DNA from 2 places in the Cobetia sp. QF-1 genome. Region 1 is predicted to be linked to the other one. Evidence: riboswitches for the same ligand, from Rfam matches in the RefSeq annotation. Region 1 holds a riboswitch; the other holds the start of a gene.
What was found. Region 1 has a riboswitch for thiamine pyrophosphate ahead of CFN46_RS00200 (ABC transporter ATP-binding protein). Riboswitches for the same ligand answer to the same signal wherever they lie in the genome.
Positions count from the first base shown of each region.

Region 2: linked by a shared signal. The riboswitch ahead of thiC (phosphomethylpyrimidine synthase ThiC) and the one ahead of CFN46_RS00200 (ABC transporter ATP-binding protein) in region 1 are both predicted to bind thiamine pyrophosphate.

Region 1 covers NZ_NBVS01000001.1:36,642-40,053, reverse strand. The annotation lists gene CFN46_RS00210 (ABC transporter substrate-binding protein) at 1-39, opposite strand, end outside; gene CFN46_RS00205 (ABC transporter permease) at 129-896, opposite strand; gene CFN46_RS00200 (ABC transporter ATP-binding protein) at 893-1,717, opposite strand; TPP riboswitch at 1,736-1,853, opposite strand; gene CFN46_RS00195 (hypothetical protein) at 2,031-2,981, shown strand; gene CFN46_RS00190 (potassium/proton antiporter) at 3,124-3,412, shown strand, end outside.
Region 2 covers NZ_NBVS01000002.1:321,018-324,429, forward strand. The annotation lists gene thiC (phosphomethylpyrimidine synthase ThiC) at 1-1,496, opposite strand, end outside; TPP riboswitch at 1,635-1,777, opposite strand; gene tenA (thiaminase II) at 1,907-2,566, opposite strand; TPP riboswitch at 2,695-2,832, opposite strand; gene CFN46_RS04670 (TIGR04282 family arsenosugar biosynthesis glycosyltransferase) at 2,915-3,412, opposite strand, start outside.

The sequences.
Region 1 (3,412 bases):
TGCGCTGAGTCGGCGAGGCACCGATGACACATGAGACATGGCGGAGTTCCTTGTAATCACGAGGTATTGGGTCTGCCTTTCAATAGCGGGCAGAAGGACGTTATTGAGAACATCAGTAAAGCGCCGCTTCAGTTGAGGCGCGTCAGGCTGTCGCGATGCCAAGGCATCAGCTTGCGTAATAGGGCATCAATCGAGAAGTACAGTAGAAGCGAAAATGCGACCAGCACCAGCAGGGCGGCAAACATCAGGTCGATTTCCATGCGTGCGTTGGCATTGAGCATCAGATAGCCCAGCCCTTGGCTGGCGCCGGCCCATTCACCGATGATGGCGCCAATGGGGGCTGCAGTTGCTGCCATGCGCATGCCAGAGGCGAGCGATGGCAAAGCGGCCGGTAGCTGAATATGGATCAACAGCCGCCACGGACTCGCGCCTAGCGTCTGTGCAAGGTCCAACCAGCCTTGTCGTGTCTGACGCAGACCGTCATAGCCGGTAGAAGCGACGGGGAAGTAGATGATCAACGTTGCCATCACGACTTTGGACAGCATGTCGTAGCCTAGCCACAGCACTAATAGCGGTGCGATGGCGAATAGCGGGATGACCTGGCTGATCAACAGCATCGGCAATAGAGTGCGGCGCAAGCGTGGGATGAAGGCGAGTGCCAACGCCGTGCCCAGGCCGAGCAGGATGCCCAATACCAGGCCGGCCAGAATCTCGGTAAAGGTAATGCCAGCATGATGGGCAAGCGAGGGTGCCTGGTGGATCAGTGCCTCCGCCACTGCACGAGGAGCCGGCAGAATATAGGGCGGGACTTCAGTGATGACGATGACCAACTGCCAGAGGCCTAATAATACGCAAGTGCTGATCAGTAGATGGCGCAGTGCATGCAGGCGCTTCATGCATTCACCTCCGCTGCGGCCGGAATGAAGGCCTCATTCGGGTCCCGCAGTCGCGCGATCAACTCGGCCTGTGCTTGTTGCAAGGCGGGTGTATCGAGAGGCACTGGCCGCGGTGGTGATAGTCCGGGCAGGCGATCGAGCACAGCGCCGTAGCCTTCGCGTGCGTCTGGGCGTAGCACTAGTAATTGGTCTGCCAGACGCAGCGCTTCCAGCGGGTCATGCGTGACCATCAATACGGTACGCCCGTCGAGCAGACGGCTGGCAAGATCGTGCAGCTCCAGGCGTGTGATGGCATCCACCGCAGAAAAGGGCTCGTCCATCATGACGACCGGTGCTTCCTGATAAAGGGTGCGTGCTAGCGCGACTCGCTGGCGCTGGCCGCCGGAAAGGGCATCCGGCCAAGAGTGCTCACGTCCCTCTAATCCCACTGCGGACAGCAGCTCCCGTGCACGGGCGACGTTGCGTGGCCGCCGATGAAGGTCATCGCCCAGACATAGATTGTCCAGTACACGCCGCCAGGGAAGCAGCAGGTCTTGCTGAGCCATCCAGGAGATACGCCCTACCAGAGGGCGACCATCATCAGTGTGCAGCTCAAGCTGATGATGGTCCGGCATCTCGAGCCCTGCCAACAGTCGCAGCAGTGAACTCTTGCCACAACCGGAGCGTCCGAGCAGCGCTGTCCAGCTGCCAGCGTCCAGACGAGCTGTCAGGTCGCGGAATAGCGTATGGCCGGCGTAGTCAATGCGAGCATTATTGAGGGTGAGTCCCAGCGACACGATATTGTCCGAGGTCAGGCGGCGTGCCGGCAGGAGGGAGCGCACGGGAGACCTGTCTCGCAATATCAGGTATCCGGGATTCCCTCCGCCGGTATCAACCGGATCAGGTTCCAGGGGTTGCCGTGTTGCGTCTTGACCGCAGTGGCTCTCAGCCCGTTATCGGGCACCCCCATCCAGCGCACAGTGTAACGCCACCGCCTTGTCGGTTGCATCCCTGCCATCGTCGGGAGGGTAGGTCGTTCAAGTCACTGTCCTGTCAGAAAGTATTGTCGTGCCACGCCCGTGCTATGCCGAATGGCATTCAGTTGGGTATGCTGTTGGATATGTTGCTTGCGCCCCTCTGTGATTGGAGATCGCCATGCCTGACACTTCGGATCTCTCGAGTTGTTCTCATTACCCTGTGCCCCCGCAACGACCTGCCGCACCGCCAGAGTCTCTCCCTCGTGGTTGGCCCGAAGAAGCATTGACGCGCAGGCTGTCAATTTATCTCGGTCAATCGCTTGAGCCCCTGGCGTTGGCATGGCCCGACAGTGCCAACTGGCTGTGGCGTCAACGCGGCGGCACGCCCGGCATTATCAAACTGGCGCGTACCGGGCCCGATAACGATCCCTTCTGGCGTGCCATGCGTGGCGTATTTGGCGCTGATCGCTGGCGTGAGCCCGAAGCGCTGACGCGTCTCGCCAGTGCGTTACCGGCACGTTTGCCGCTGCCACCATTGCCACTGACCTATCTCGGGCGTCTCGATGGCGCACCGATCTGGCATCTGCCATGGTCCAGTGGGCAGCCCAGCGATCTCAGCGCTACCTTTTGTGAGCTGCTTGGTGATCAACTGGGACGCTTGCACCAAGATACGGTCTCGGGCTTTGGTCAACCGCTGGCACAGCCAATGCCGTTGTTGTACTGGAATACACGTGTCACTCGCTTCCTCGAGCAGCATCCACGCCGTGCAGAGCTCGGCGATGTGTTGGCACGTACCTTTAGCCAACCGAGTCGAGCAGTCTGGAGTCTGCCAGACATGCGCGCTGATCAATATCTGTGTTCCGCCACCGGTTGGGTGTGGAGCGACTGGGAGGCACTCGTGTGGGCGCCGATCGAATTCGACTGGGCTTTGATCGAAGTGCTATTGGAGACATCCGCTCAGCGTCAGGCGTTCATGGCCGGCTACTCTCGGCATGGCCGCATGGTCGACATTGATGGGCAGCGTGGGCTGTGTCGTGCGCTGTTGTGGGCGATGGAGGCATTTGGCCCGATTCCGTTTACAACGTTGGCGGCAGCACCGGCCTGGGTCTCTCCACGCAGCCTACCTTGAGCTCAGTGCGAGGGGCGATAGCCGCAAGTACATGAATGGCAGAGAAATTTCTCTGCAACCCCGCTCTCGACATGGAATACTGTCTGTGAGTCGTCGCGGACGTCACTCGAGATCTGGTGTAGGGCATGGCGGGGGAGAAAACGTGGTAGAGAACCTTAATTATTACTTTTTATTAGCAGGGATGCTGATTGCGCTGAGCGTATTGGCCAGTCGCGTGTCAGCGCGTCTTGGTACGCCGTTGCTGTTGCTGTTTCTCGGTCTTGGCATGCTGGCTGGTGAGGATGGTGTACTGGGCATCCAGTTTGACGATGCCTCGACAGCCTACCTGATCGGCAACCTTGCTCTGGCATTGATTTTGCTCGATGGCGGCTTGCGTACTCGCCTCTCTACCTTCCGTGCTGGCTTGAGGCCTGCGCTCTGCCTTGCCACCT
Region 2 (3,412 bases), on a different contig from region 1:
TGATCGTAACCCGGTGCGATATCAGTGGTCAGTGGGCCAAGTGTGTAGAACGGCGCCTCGTCACACTCGGTGAGCTGCTTGTCCATGTTTTCCTTTATCAGGTGCATCGGCACATGCCCCGGCCCTTCGATCATCACCTGCACATCGTGCTGCCAGGCGATTTTCGTCAACTCGCCGAGCGTTTCCAGCTCACTGAACTGGGCAGCATCGTTGGCATCCGCCACCGAGCCCGGGCGCAGACCATCGCCCAGTGACAGGCTGATATCGTAGACCTTGCAGATCTCGCAGATATCTTCAAAGTGGGTGTAGAGGAAGCTCTCCTCATGATGAGCGAGGCACCATTTGGCCATGATCGAACCGCCGCGCGAGACGATTCCGGTTACACGGCTGGCGGTCATCGGCACATAACGCAGCAATACGCCGGCATGGATGGTGAAATAGTCCACTCCCTGTTCGGCTTGCTCGATCAAGGTATCGCGGAAGATTTCCCAGTCGAGGTTTTCCGCGACGCCATCGACCTTCTCCAGTGCCTGATACATGGGCACCGTTCCGATGGGTACCGGTGAGTTGCGCAGTATCCACTCACGGGTTTCGTGAATGTTGGCACCGGTAGAGAGATCCATGATGGTATCGGAGCCCCAGCGAATACCCCAGGTCATCTTGTCGACTTCTTCCTCGATGGAAGAGGTGACTGCCGAGTTGCCCAGGTTGCCGTTGATCTTCACGAGGAAGTTGCGCCCGATGATCATCGGCTCGCTTTCCGGATGATTGATGTTGGCAGGAATGATCGCCCGCCCGCGAGCGACTTCCTCGCGTACGAACTCTGCCGTTATTTCTTCAGGCAGGCTGGCGCCGAAGCTATGGCCGGGATGCTGGTGGCCAAGAATTGCTTCCACAGATTCGCTACCTTGATATTCCTCACGCATGGCAATACGGCGCTGATTCTCGCGGATGGCGATGTATTCCATCTCGGGAGTGATGATGCCCTGGCGTGCATAGTGGAGCTGAGTGACATTCTTGCCCGGGAGCGCACGGCGAGGATGGTGATCTAGCTCGAAGCGCAGTGAAGACAGACGCAAATCCGCTTGGCGAACACGGCCGTACTCACTGCTCAATTGCGTGAGCTGCTCGGTATCGCCGCGTTCTTCGATCCAGTGTTCACGCAGGGGAGCCAGACCGCGGCGAATGTCGATGTCGACCGCCGGATCTGTATAGGGGCCGGAGGTGTCATAGACGACGATCGCCGGATTCTCTTCCAGCCCGTTGGCTGTCTGGGTTGGCGAGCAAGAAATTTCTCGCATGGGGACGAGGATGTCCGGACGCGAGCCTTCTATATAGATCTTGCGCGAACCACTCAAAGGGGCAATGGCGGCTTCATCGACACGCGCTTCGCGCGCCAGGTGACGGCTGCCATCCTTGCGGCCAGCACGAGCGCGAGCCTTGGGTGCACTTTTGTCATAAGCGTTCTTGTCTTGTGTAGGTTGGGCAGTGTTCATGCAGGTCTCCTCATAGGGGCGACGTCATGGGACGTCATCATGGGAAGACCGTGCGTAGGGAAGGGATGACGACTGTTTAGCCCAGTACCTGTCATAAAGACTGTCATGAGATACGAGGCGACAGCGCCGCATGGAGCGGCATGCCATCAGCTTGATTCCTACGCCGGTCCTAACCGGTTCAGGTTCCACGGGACCCCTTGCTGACAACCCTCACCCGTCAGGGCAGTGAGGTGTTGCATGCAGGATCTCAGCCGGTTCCACCGGCACCCCGTCAAGCGTCTTCAGATATTCAATGCCAAGAGAGCTTTCGCGCGCGAAAGACACCTTGCCATTCAGGAACTGACACCCTGTTCATTGCTCTTCTCAACATTCACGTCGTGTTCTTGGCATCTCTGGGAGCAAAGGATGCTTCAGTCTTGATCAAGTCCCATTTGCCAGAAATCGATTTCCAAACGTGTCGCATCGCGGAAGACATCGACCAACTCACCGAAGCGTCGCTCTGAAACTTCTGACAGGCGAGCGTCCAGCCATTCGCGTTCAGACTCCATGGCAGCCTTGAAGTCATCGCTTGAGTACATCGCGATCCAGTCTGCGTAAGGATTGTCTTCGATCAGCGTACTGTCTTGATCCAGCAACCACTCGGCAATTTCACCGTAGCCAATCAGGCAGGGAGCAAGAGCAACATGCAGATCAAGCAGATCACCGCGCTGACCACAGTCGAGAACGTAACGTGTATAGGCCAGTGTGGCACGGGATTCGGGAAGCTCACTCAGGTCATCCTCACTGATACCCCATTCGGCACAATAGCCAATATGCAGCGTAAGCTCAGTATTGAGAATGGTATCGAGGCTAGCGGTAGCCTGACGTAGTTCGGAAAGACTACGGCTCTTGTAGGCTGCCAAGGCCCAGGCGCGAGCAAAGTGGATCAGGAACAGATAGTCCTGCTGCAGATAGTGACGGAAGGCATCTTCTGGCAGGCGTCCTTTACCCAGTTGACGCACGAAATCGTGCTGCAAGTAGTCGTACCACTCATCAGCGCAGGCGTTGGTCAGGTCTTTGAAGCTAGGCATCGACGTGTCCCTCTGTGAGCATTCCGCTACCCCTTTGTGGGTGATTGCGGTGCATTCGCTCAAGCGGGCTGATACCGGAAGGAGGCGGGAAGGAAGCAGTTATCCAGTGGGTACTGGCAGACGGGCGGCGTTCCTTCTCGCTTGATTCCTACGCCGGTACTAGCCGGATCAGGTTCGGCGGGCTCGTCATTCATGCAAGGCCGAAAGTGCTATCGGTATTTGCATATGACATCTCAGCCGGTTTACCGGCACCCCGTCAAGCTATGGCTCGAGTGTAACAGTCTGACGTCTTACGGGAAGGGGAAATGGCGATGATCTATATACGACTTTGGGAGGCTGCTGGCGGGCTTAACTTGTCAACGAAACAGGAGGGAGTTGCGCCATAAGTGCCGGGAGATCGTGTGTGAGTTGTTCAAGGTCTTCAGGTTCATCGACATCCCAACTGACCGGCAGGCAGTGGGTGGTTCGCTTGGCATGAGTGAGCTGAGTGAGCGTTTCAGCACATACATCCGCATGGCTCCAATGAGTCAATGCGAAAGCTTCGGGGCAGGGCTGATTCAATCCGATCAAGCCATAGCCGCCATCTTTTGACGGTTGCAAGACAGCATCATGTGATGCCAATCCGTGCGCCGCATCGCGGAGTCGCTGGCGGTCCAGTGCTGGCAGGTCCGACCCCATCAGCATGACTGGACCATGGGATAGATAGCGGGCCATGGCTTGCTGCATGCGCTCGCCCAATGTCCCTGTGGGCTGGGCTTCAAGTTTGATGCGGGCCGCTTGAGGGTCATGCATCAATTCGTGTTCTAGCGTGTGATCCAGTTCAGCCATCAGTGGTGCGAGAGAAGT